One region of the Rahnella aquatilis CIP 78.65 genome, then DNA from elsewhere that is predicted to be linked to it. Evidence: predicted binding sites of a transcription regulator. Region 1 holds the regulator's gene; the other holds the start of a gene.
The links. Region 1 encodes PhoB, which activates phosphate uptake and scavenging genes when phosphate is short. Its sites were predicted from a motif close to CTGTCATAAAACTGNCNNAT; they were not measured.
Positions count from the first base shown of each region.

Region 2: the regulator PhoB is predicted to act here: its motif matches at 2,975-2,994, upstream of phnC (phosphonate ABC transporter ATP-binding protein).

Region 1 covers NC_016818.1:3,684,339-3,690,252, forward strand. Annotated here, with positions in the region: gene RAHAQ2_RS16735 (helix-turn-helix domain-containing protein) at 1-51, shown strand, start outside; gene phoR (phosphate regulon sensor histidine kinase PhoR) at 85-1,404, opposite strand; gene phoB (phosphate response regulator transcription factor PhoB) at 1,427-2,116, opposite strand; gene sbcD (exonuclease subunit SbcD) at 2,355-3,593, shown strand; gene sbcC (exonuclease subunit SbcC) at 3,590-5,914, shown strand, end outside.
Region 2 covers NC_016818.1:3,313,801-3,319,714, forward strand. Annotated here, with positions in the region: gene phnE (phosphonate ABC transporter, permease protein PhnE) at 1-166, opposite strand, end outside; gene phnE (phosphonate ABC transporter, permease protein PhnE) at 166-1,029, opposite strand; gene phnD (phosphonate ABC transporter substrate-binding protein) at 1,094-2,026, opposite strand; gene phnC (phosphonate ABC transporter ATP-binding protein) at 2,098-2,934, opposite strand; gene dld (D-lactate dehydrogenase) at 3,141-4,832, shown strand; gene RAHAQ2_RS14965 (Yip1 family protein) at 4,929-5,519, opposite strand; gene RAHAQ2_RS14970 (hypothetical protein) at 5,697-5,914, opposite strand, start outside.

The DNA.
Region 1 (5,914 bases):
CTGCTTTTACTGCTGTTAATCGAAGAAAAAGGTTTACAGATCATTTGCTAAAAGAAGCCACAGCTTGTTGCTGTGGCTTGATTTTTATCCCTTCACATCGCTTTGGCTGGCCTGTTCCTGAGGAACAATCAACTTCGGTGCCAGCGTAAACATAAAGCGCGTACCCACCCCCACTTCACTCATGACTTCAAGTTTCGTGTGGTGATGGCTGAGCGCATGTTTGACGATCGCCAGCCCGAGGCCGCTGCCGCCGGTCTGGCGTGAGCGGGCTTTGTCAACGCGGTAGAAACGTTCGGTCAGGCGCGGCAGGTGCTGCGGCGCAATGCCCGGCCCGTTATCACTGATCTGGAACTGTGCGCCATGCGGCGTTTGCTGCCAGCTGACTTCAATCCGCGTACCGGCTGGCGTGTGGTTGACGGCGTTATACACCAGATTCGACACCGCGCTGCGCAACTGATCTTCATTACCAAAGACCTTCAGCTTGTCATTAATGCGAAACACCACTTCATGCCTGCCGTTGCTTAACGTTTGCACTTCACGTTCGAGCATACCGAGCATCACCGGAATATCGACTTTTTCATGCAAATCAATATTCGCTGAAGCTTCGATTTTCGACAGTGTCAGCAACTGTTTCACCAGCCCGTCCATCCGCCGCGTCTGTTCCTGCATGGTATCGAGCGCTTTGCTGCGAAAAGGCTCTTCCAGCTTGGCGTCTTCCATCATTTCCAGATACCCCTGCAAGACAGTCAGCGGCGTTCTCAGTTCATGACTGACGTTAGCGAAGAAGTTACGCCGCGCGCCTTCGAGCTGACGCATCTGGGTCACGTCGCGCGCGACCATCAGCAATTGCCCTTCGGAATAGGGCATGACGCGAAACTCGACGTAATGCTCATTATTGAGTTGCAGATTCAGCGCCCGGCTGAAATCGCGGGTCTGGATCCACAGCCGGAATTCCGGATAACGCAGCAGGTTGAAGATATGTTGTCCGTTATCCTCCGGCCAGCGGAAACCGAGCAAATCCTGCGCCAGCCCGTTGCACCAGAAAATATTGCCGTCTTCCGTGGTCAGCACCACAGCATCCGGCAGTGATTCGGCCCCGCTGCGAAAGCGTTTGATGAGCTGACCTAATTCGCGACGCCGGCGCCGGTTGCGCATCTGCATCTGGTTCAGCCCGTAAAACAGCGGCTCCCAGCTCCAGCGACCATTCGGCGGCGTAATGCTGCGGTCAAGCCACAACCAGTGTGAGAGTTTGAGCTGATTGTAATAATTCCAGCCCAGTGCCGCAGCCAGCGACACAAAAAGGAGCCAGCCGAAATGGCCGACGAAGATACCGAGAATTAACGCTGGCAGGCAAAAAAGAAATAATTCACCGGCCAATCGTTTCCATGACAAACGTTCTAGCACACAGATTCTCCGCTGTGAGGACTCAATAACGCGTTGAAAAACGGTATCCGGTACCGCGAACAGTCTGGATCATTCTGTCATGTCCGCTGGTTTCCAGCGCCTTACGCAAACGACGAATATGCACGTCTACCGTGCGATCTTCCACATAAACGTTAGTGCCCCAAACGTTATTGAGCAACTGTTCCCTGCTGTATACCCGTTCGGAATGGGTCATAAAGAAGTGTAATAACTTGAATTCGGTCGGCCCCATATCGAGCGCCTGCTCATTGGCCATCACACGGTGAGACGACGGATCCAGGCTTAAACCCTGCATGTCGATCACTTCTTCCACCGCCATTGGCGAGATGCGACGCATCACGGCTTTAATGCGGGCAACCAGTTCTTTCGGAGAAAACGGTTTGGTGATGTAATCATCGGCACCGACTTCAAGGCCGCGCACCCGATCTTCTTCTTCACCGCGTGCGGTCAACATCATCACCGGAATTTCGCGGGTCAGTGCTTCACGTTTAAGATGCTTAATAAACTGGATACCGGAACCGCCAGGTAACATCCAGTCGAGCAGGATCAGCTCAGGGTAAGGTTCAACAAGTTGCCCGATCGCTGAATCAAAATCCTCAGCTTCTACGGCCTGATAGCCATTTTGTTCCAGTACAAAACACACCATTTCACGGATTGGAGCTTCGTCTTCAACCACCAATATACGTCTAGCCATCGTAGGTCCTGCCAATAGGTTAGCGATCTTTTATTTGATTGCGGGCGCCATTATGCGTCAGTTTTGTGACAGATTTATGAATGAAAAGAATGGTTCATTACAGTCAACTATGACAGATACATTTCTTCTATTTAGCGGCCATCTTGCTGAAATTGGTCTGATTTATCGGGGACAGCTTCCCCCGCTGGCGTTTATACTTTGCCCCATCGTCGTCATCCAGGGTTCATACGGGAGTCTCATGCGCCTGATCCACACGTCAGACTGGCATCTCGGCCAGTACTTTTTCACTAAAAGCCGTGCAGCCGAACATCAGGCATTTTTGCGCTGGCTGACCGGTCAGGTGCAGCAACATCAGGTCGATGCCGTGATTGTCGCGGGCGATATTTTCGATACCGGATCGCCGCCCAGTTATGCCCGCGAATTGTATAACCGCTTCGTGGTGGAATTACAACACACCGGCTGCCAGCTGGTGGTGCTGGCGGGCAACCACGATTCCGTCGCCACACTCAATGAATCGCGCGAGCTACTTTCCTGCCTGAACACGCGGGTGATTGCTACCGTCGGTGAAAACCTTTCTGAACAGGTTTTAGTGCTCCGTCAGCGTGACGGAAAACCGGGCGCGGTACTGTGCGCCATCCCGTTTTTACGTCCGCGTGATCTGCTCGCCAGCCAGGCCGGTCAGTCCGGCAGCGACAAACAACTGGCGTTGCAGGAAGCCATCGCCGCGCATTATGACGCACTGTGGCAGGCCGCGCAGGCCAGACGTGACGAACTGGGCGTGCCGCTGCCCATTATTGCGACCGGCCATCTGACGACTGTCGGCGTCAGTACCTCTGATTCCGTGCGCGACATCTATATAGGCACGCTTGATGCGTTTCCGGCGCAGGCCTTTCCGCCGGTCGATTATGTGGCATTGGGGCATATTCACCGCGCGCAGTGCGTCGCCAAAACGCATCATATCCGTTACAGCGGCTCGCCGATTGCCCTGAGTTTTGACGAGCTGAGCAAGGCCAAAAGCGTATATCTGCTCGATTTCGACGGCGCAACGCTCAACACCATCGAGACACTGGAAATCCCCGTTTTCCAGCCAATGCAGATAATCAAAGGCTCGCTGGCGGAGATTGAAAAGCAACTGGCGCAGTTCGAAGGCGGCGATGCGCAAAAAACCGTCTGGCTGGATATCGAAGTCGCCACGCAGGATTACCTCAGTGATATTCAACGGCGCATTCAGGCGCTAACGGCCGATCTGCCGGTGGAAGTCGTATTGTTACGCCGCAGCAAAGAACAACGCATCAGCAGTATTGGGCAGCAGGAAAAAGAAACCCTCAGCGAACTGAGTGTCAGCGACGTCTTTGAACGGCGGCTGGCGCTGGAGCCGGCCCCTGATGAACCCCGTCAGGCGCGGATGCGCACATTGTTCGCGCAGGTTGTTGAACAGGTCACCAGCGGTCAGAGCGCGGAGGACAGCCCACGATGAAAATTCTCAGCCTTCGTTTAAAAAACCTGAACTCGCTGGAAGGCGAATGGAAAATTGATTTCACCGCCGAGCCGTTTGCCAGCAACGGATTATTCGCCATCACCGGCCCGACCGGCGCCGGGAAAACCACCCTGCTCGATGCTATTTGTCTGGCGCTTTATCATCAGACGCCACGGCTGAATATCACGCCAAGTCAGAACGAACTGATGACCCGCCACACTGCCGAATCACTGGCGGAAGTGGAGTTTGAAGTGAAAGGTGTGGGTTACCGCGCATTCTGGAGCCAGCGGCGTGCCAAAAATTCCCCTGACGGGAATCTGCAGGCACCGAAAGTCGAGCTGGCGTTACTGGCCGACGGCAAAATCCTGGCCGATAAAGTACGCGACAAACTCGACGCCATCGCCACCCTGACCGGGCTGGATTTTGGCCGTTTCACCAAATCGATGATGCTGTCTCAGGGGCAGTTCGCCGCGTTTCTGAATGCCGATGCCAATGACCGCGCCGAACTGCTGGAAGAACTGACCGGCACCGAAATTTACGGGTTGCTGTCTGAACGCGTGTTTGAACAACATAAAGAAGCGCGTATTGCGCTGGACGGCCTGCATCAGCGCATGGCCGGAATCGAACTGCTCAGCGAAGAGCAGCGCCAGACGCTGGAAGCGCAACGTGCTGAACTGAACGCGCAGGAAATCAGTCTCAGCCAGCAGGCGCAGCAACGCCAGCAGGATCTGAACTGGCTGCAACAATGGCAGCAGATGCAGCAAAAACAGCAGCAATTTCAGCAGCAACTGGCCGCCGCAGAGCAGGAAAATCTGGCCGCCGCGCCGCAGTTACAGCAACTGGCGCGCAGTGAACCGGCAGAAAAACTGCGTCCGTTACTCGTTGATCGCCAGCGTTGTCAGGACGAATCACAACGCCTTCAGCAATGGCTGACACAACTGACGCAGCAGCAGGAACAGCAGCTTGTGCAGCTGACGCCGCTGAAACAGGCGCAAGAACAGGCTCAAACGGCACGGCAGACACAGGCCGAAGAACAGCGCCGGATGCAGACGCTGATCGAAGAAAAAATCCTGCCGCTGGACGGCGAAATCACTCAATGGCGCAAATCGCTGGCGGAAACACAGCAGGCGGTGGGTGAGTCGCAGAAACAGGCCGCTGAACAAAGCGCGACGTTGCTGCAAATCACGGCGGAACGCCAGAAGCTGGATGAAGAAAGTCGTCAGCATCAGACCCGCCAGACCGCACTAACCGAAGCCCTTAACGCCGCACAGCAGCGCCAGACCGGACTGGAAAAGCAGCACCCGCTGGCGGCCTTGCAGAAACGGCAAAAGGAACTGATGCTGCTCAGGCCGGTGCGTCAGCAGTTGTTTTCACTCGCGCAAATTTTCCCGCAACTGAACCAGCGCGTGCAGCAACAACATAAAGATTTTGCGCAATATCAGACGCAACTGACAGAGGAAGAACAGCGCCTGGGTGCGATCCGCCAGCAATGCCAGAAACAGCTGGAACATCTGAATGACGTCAAAGCGCTGCATAAACAGGAAATGCTGATCGTCAGTCTCGAAGCCGAACGCGCGAATTTGCAAAGCGGCCAGGCCTGCCCGCTGTGCGGCTCGACATCACATCCGGCGGTTGAACACTATCAGGAGATCAAACCTTCTGAAACGGCGCAGCGCGTCGAGAAAATGCAACTGGAATTCGATGCGGCAAAAGCCAGCGGTATCGAACTGGCGGCGAAGATCAAAAACCTGAAAGAACAGCAAACGCGTCTGCAAACCCAGATGGAGCAGGATCAGCAGCAACTGAATGCGCATACCGCCAACTGGCAACAGCTCAGTACGCCGCTGAATCTGACATTTACGCTGCATGACACCGCCGACATCACACAATGGCTGACTGCCCGCGACGAAGAAGAGCAGCAGACTCAGGCACTGATCAGCCAGCATGAACAACTGACGCGGGAGCTGCAACAGGCCAAAGATGCGCTGACTGACGCCCTGAACCAGCAGCAGAAAGTCCGGCAGCAAAGTGCCTTGCTGACCGAACGCATTACCGGGCTGGAAGAGATGCAGGCGAAATCTCAGCAAGATCTTGTGCGGTTGCAAAAACAACTGACGGAGGGTGAAAAAAACCTTTCTGCGCTGAATGCCCTGCGTCTCGAGCTGTTCGGTGAGCGCCAGGTGGCTCAGGTTCGCGAGCACTTACATCAGCAACAGCAGGCGGCAGAAAAAGCGCTCAGTGATGCACAAGCCGCGCTGCATAAAGCGCAGGAACAGCGCGACCAGTTGGCCGGTCAGTTGGCCAGTACGCAGCAGCGACAG
Region 2 (5,914 bases), 370 kb from region 1:
CGCTCCACGGAATGCCAAAATAACTGAAGAAATAAACGTAGTAGAGGGTAATCACGACAGCCAGTATCGCAAGGTAGCGCAGATAGCGGCGCTGCGCGGCAAACAGATGCCCGTGCTGCTGCTTCAGGCTGCTGACCACATGAGGTTCGAGCGCATCAGTTAACATCAGAAAGTGCCCTCCACAACGCGTTTACGTAATTTACCGGAAAGAAAATCCATAGCCGACACCACCAGAATAATCAGCAGTAACGTCATGCTGACCTGATCATAGCGGTCCAGTTTGATTGAGGTCATCAGCTCCTGTCCGATACCACCGGCCCCGACCAGCCCGAGGATAGTCGACTGGCGGAAGTTAATTTCGAGGCGCATAAAGCTGTAGGATAAGAAGATCGGTTTCACCTGCGGCCACATGGCGAAACGCATGCGCTGCAAACGCCCCGCGCCGCAGGCCCTGAGGCCACGCACCGGTTTGTCTGATGCGGTTTCAATAGATTCGTAGAACAATTTGGTCAGGCTGCCGACAGTGTGTAACGTCAGGGCGATAAAACCCGGAATGGCACCGACGCCAAATGCCATCACACACATCACTGCCCAGGCCAGTTCCGGCATGGTGCGCAGGAAAGCGACAAAAGTACGGATGCTGAATTTCACCCATTTAGGCGAATCCGTATTACTGGCGGCGAGAAAAGCCAGCACGACCGCCAGCGCTGTCGACAATATCGTCGAGGACAACGCCAGCTGAATAGTTTCCCAAATCAGCGGCAGCTGAATATTGAGACGATATCCCCAGTACGCCAGTGAACCTTCGGTATGACCGTCAGCAAATAATAATGACCAGTGTAATACCGGCACCGTCTGACCAATATAATCAAAGAAGCTGGGGGCAGAGACAATAATCGTTTTTAAATTAAGTTCGGAAACATTGCCTGACCACAGATATAACAACAGCATCAGCCCTGACCAGATCAGCGCTTCCCGCTTTTGTTTACCGCGTATCTGCTGGTAATAACGATTGAAGTCTTTGTTCAAAATAATATTTCCGATTTGCAGATAATCATTATTCCTCCCCCTTCGCAGGGGAGGGAGCTACGGGTTAGCGACCGCCTTTAGTCAGTTCACGCTTCATATCGATAATCTGCTGATATTCAGCCAGTGACGTTTCGCCGATATGCTGTTTGCCTCCCACGGCTTTCACGAAACAAGCGTGGTCATCTTTATCCAGTTTCTTAATGGCAGAAACCAGCTTAGCTTTAAATGCCGGTGGCAAATCGCTGCGCACTAAAATCGGACCATTAGGAATTAACGGTGATTCCCAGATAATGCGGATTTTCTTCATCAGATCCGGATGGTCCATGCGGATCATGCGGTTGAATGCGCCGGAGGTATAACCGGTTTCCCGGTCGCCGATCATTGAAGCCCAGGTCACGGCGCCTTCGAACTGACCGTTCAGCACGCCAAGAATATCCTGCTCATGGCCACCGGAGAAGGTCACGCTGGAGAAGAAGTTGTTGTATTTGTTATCCGTGGTGCCGCCAAATTCTTTCTTAAATGTCTGATTCGGGATCAGGTAACCGGAAGTGGAATCCGGATCAGCGAAACCGAATGATTTGCCTTTCAGGTCAGACAATTTCTGATACGGGCTGTCGGCTTTAACGACAACAACGGAGTGATAACCACGGGATTTATCGGTATCATCAATCACAATACCCACCAGATCCACCGCTTTCGGATTATTAATATAGACCGAAGCGAAAGATGACGGGGACATGCTTAATACCATATCCACTTTCTTACCTAACAAACCTTGAATAACACCTGAATAATCGGATGAATTACGCAGTTTGGTATCCACATTTAATTCTTTATCGAAGAAATCTTTTACACACTGATTATCGCCAATTTGCTGAGTGGCATTCTGGCCCCCCAGAATACCTAAGTTTAATTCTTTAGGAGCATCTTCTGCCATGCTGTGCATTGCGGTTAAAGAACCTGCTACGAAGACTGCCAGACGTAATAACTTCTTCATGTAATGATGACCTTGTGTAGATTGAGAGAAAGTAGAAATAAGCACTGCAAAAAAATAAATGACGTTATTGTTTAACTGTTTATAGCTTCGTGTTCTTCACCGTATAACTGATGCAAAATACCGTCAGTTAACTGATCCGGATGCCCGTCGAAAATAATCTGCCCTTTCGCGATGCCGATAACGCGGGTGCAATAATCTTTCACCAACTCAACCGAGTGCAGGTTGACCATCACGGCGATATTCTCTTCGCTGACTTTTTTCAGCGCATTCATGATGCGCAGGGTATTTTTCGGATCCAGTGACGCCACCGGTTCGTCGGCCAGCAGAATTTTGGGGTTCTGCATCAGGGCACGACAAATCGCCACACGCTGCATCTGGCCGCCGGAAAGGTTTTCAGCCCGCTGCAACGCATGCGGCAGCATGTGCAACCATTCAAGCAAAGAAATAGCCCGGGCGCGGTCTTCGTCATCGAACTGATTAAAGAATGATTTGAACGTTGAGGTATGACTGAGACGCCCCAGTAACACATTGGTCAGCACATCCAGACGCGGCACCAGGCAAAAATCCTGAAAAATCATGCCACAACCGGAACGCCAGCGACGCAGCGCTTTGCCGGTCAGCCCGGCCAGTTGTTGCTGCTCACCGTTTTCGTAATGGCACACCACACTGCCTTCTGTGAGCGGGATCGTACCGTTGAGCACATGCAGCAGGGTGGATTTACCCGCGCCGGAACGGCCAATGACCGCCACGAATTCACCGGCGTGGAGATCAAAATTGATGTCGTTCAGGACACGCTGACCCGATTTATAGGATTTCACCAGGCCTTTGACGTCCAGAACTTTATTCAGATGCTGCGGCCCGGTCTGAGGATATTCAGCCTGTGCCAGCTTAAGTTGAGCTTGCGCCATGATGCTGTCTCTCGGTTGCTTTCGTTATCTGGCGTTCATTAAGCGCGAGTTTTATGACACATCAATGACGATTTAATGGACAGCACATGACAAAAATGCAACAGATTAAGTGAAATTACCTAACCCATATCCCGAATGATGTTTAACGTAATAAGTATGATTTAAGTCTATGATTAGATGGCATCACATCAAAAAAGGAAGATGAAATGGATAATCAGTCACTCATCGCCACGCTGAAAGAGATTGCCGGCAGTCGCCACGTTTTAACCGGCGACAGCAACACTGAACGTTACCGCAAAGGGTTCCGATCCGGTGGCGGCAAAGCGCTGGCGGTGGTATTTCCGCAAACGCTGCTGCAGCAATGGCAATTGCTCAAGGCCTGTATCGCCGCCGACAAAATTGTCATTATGCAGGCCGCCAATACCGGGCTGACCGAAGGTTCGACGCCCAGCGGTGACGACTATGACCGCGACATTGTGATTTTCAGCACGCTGAAACTAGACACAATCCAGTTACTCGACGGCGGCCATCAGGTGATCGGCTTTCCCGGCAGCACCCTTTATAAGCTGGAAAAAATCCTCAAGCCCTACAACCGCGAGCCCCATTCGGTGATTGGCTCATCCTGTATCGGCGCATCGGTGGTCGGCGGGATCTGTAATAATTCCGGCGGTTCGCTGGTGAAACGTGGCCCGGCGTATACCGAAATGGCACTGTACGCACAGATTGATGCGCAAGGTGAGTTACAGCTGATTAATCATCTGGGTATTAATCTTGGCGAAACGCCGGAAGAAATCCTGACACGTCTGGAAAAAGGCGATTATCTGGAAACCGATATCCAGCATGATCAGCGTCTGGCGTCAGATCACGATTATGCCTCGCGTGTCCGCGAAGTGGATGCTGATACGCCGTCACGTTTCAACGCCGATCAGCGACGTTTATTTGAAGCCTCGGGTTGTGCGGGTAAGCTGGCCGTTTTCGCCGTGCGGCTGGATACCTTCCCGGCAGAAACGCAGCAGCAGGTTTTTTACATCGGCACCAACGATACTGCGGTGCTGACAGAATTACGTCGTCAGATCCTGCGTGATTTCGCTAACCTTCCGGTTGCCGGGGAATACATGCATCGGGATATTTTCGATATCACCGAAGTCTACGGCAAAGACACTTTCCTGATGATCGACAAACTTGGCACCGACAAGATGCCGGATATGTTTACTGCCAAAGGAAAGTTCGATGCACACGCCAGTAAGGTCCCTTTCCTGCCTAAAAATTTCAGTGACCGCGTGATGCAATGCCTGAGCAAAGCTTTGCCGAATCATCTGCCGCCGCGGATGAAACAGTACCGCGACCGGTTTGAACATCACTTATTGCTGAAAATGTCCGGCCCCGGCATTGACGAAGCCCGAACTTTTTTGACGCGTTTCTTTAGTGAGGGTCAGGGTGATTTCTTTATCTGTTCCGCCGATGAAGGCAAGAAAGCCTTCCTGCACCGCTTCGCTGCCGCCGGTGCGGCCGTGCGTTATCACGCGGTACATGAAAAAGAAGTGGAAGATATTCTGGCACTGGATATCGCACTGCGCCGCAATGACCGTGACTGGTTCGAAACTTTGCCGGAAGATATCGATAATCAGCTGGTGGCAAAACTGTATTACGGCCATTTCATGTGCCACGTTTTCCATCAGGATTACATCGTCAAAAAAGGCGCAAACAGTAAGGCGCTGAAACACAGAATGTTAGAACTGCTCGATGCCAAAGGCGCGGAATATCCCGCCGAACATAACGTCGGCCATTTGTATCTGGCGAAACCGCATCTGAAAGAATTCTACCGGCAGGCCGACCCGACCAACAGCTTCAATCCGGGGATCGGGAAAACCAGTAAGTTGAAAAACTGGCATGATTGAAATAGCTCATCTCGTCCACTGCGAAGAGGTTTAATACCCCACCCCAACCCTCCCCTTCGCAGGGGAGGGAGCGTAACAACCTCATCTCATAAGTCATTAAAACAACTGTGTTCCGTAACCCCACATAATCACCGTCAGAGCCAGAAGTAGCTCTAAGACCAGAACGCCCATTGCCAGTGTTGAACTGGAGAACAGGAACCCTTCGCGACGGTCGATATTGAGGAAGTTAGGAATGCCGAGATACAACAGATATCCGCTGTAACACAGGCCGATCAGCCCGACAAACAGGCATAACCAGACCATCGGATACAGGGCGACGAGCCCGCTGAGGAACATCGGCGTGGCCACGTAGCCGGCAAAAACGATACAGTTGTTGAGTGTCGGGCGACTGTCATAACGACGTGCCATCCCGTAGATAATCCGCCCCATCAGTGCGACAGCAGCGAGCATCAGAACATAGAAAATGACGGCGATATAAGACGCGGTGAACATGGAAACCATCAGCTTCTCGCCGTCACCGAAGTTCCAGCCAAGTTGTGTTGTTCCGATGAAAGAACAGACAACCGGGATTAGCGCCATTAAAAGAACATGGTGGGAATACACATGTGAAACGGTTTCCCGCTCACGCTGGATTTGTTGCAATTCGGGACCCGGATTAGATATCAGTCCCCAGACATGATTAGCCATGAAACACCCCCTTGTACGCCGAAAGCCGCCAGCAGCGCGCAGTGATAAACCTTCGGGGATACCCGTCAGACAAGGGCATAAAGAAGGTGGCGACCTGTCTATATTATAGTCGTTCTTGCCAGCTTTGCTGATACGGCCAATTCAGCGTAATGAGCGATTAACCGCAGCAGAGAGCCTTTAGTGGATGTAGCGTGCCGCCGTAAACGTCACGCCAACCAGTACCAGCATCATGCTGATAATCCACCGGGTCTGCTGGATCATGAGGTTATAAAACATCGCCTGCATGGCGCTTAGTGAGGCTTCAATCTTCACAAAGCGCGCATCCACCTGTTCGAACCGTTTATCGATTTGTTCAAACCGTTTATCAACTTGTTCAAACCGCTTATCAACTTGTT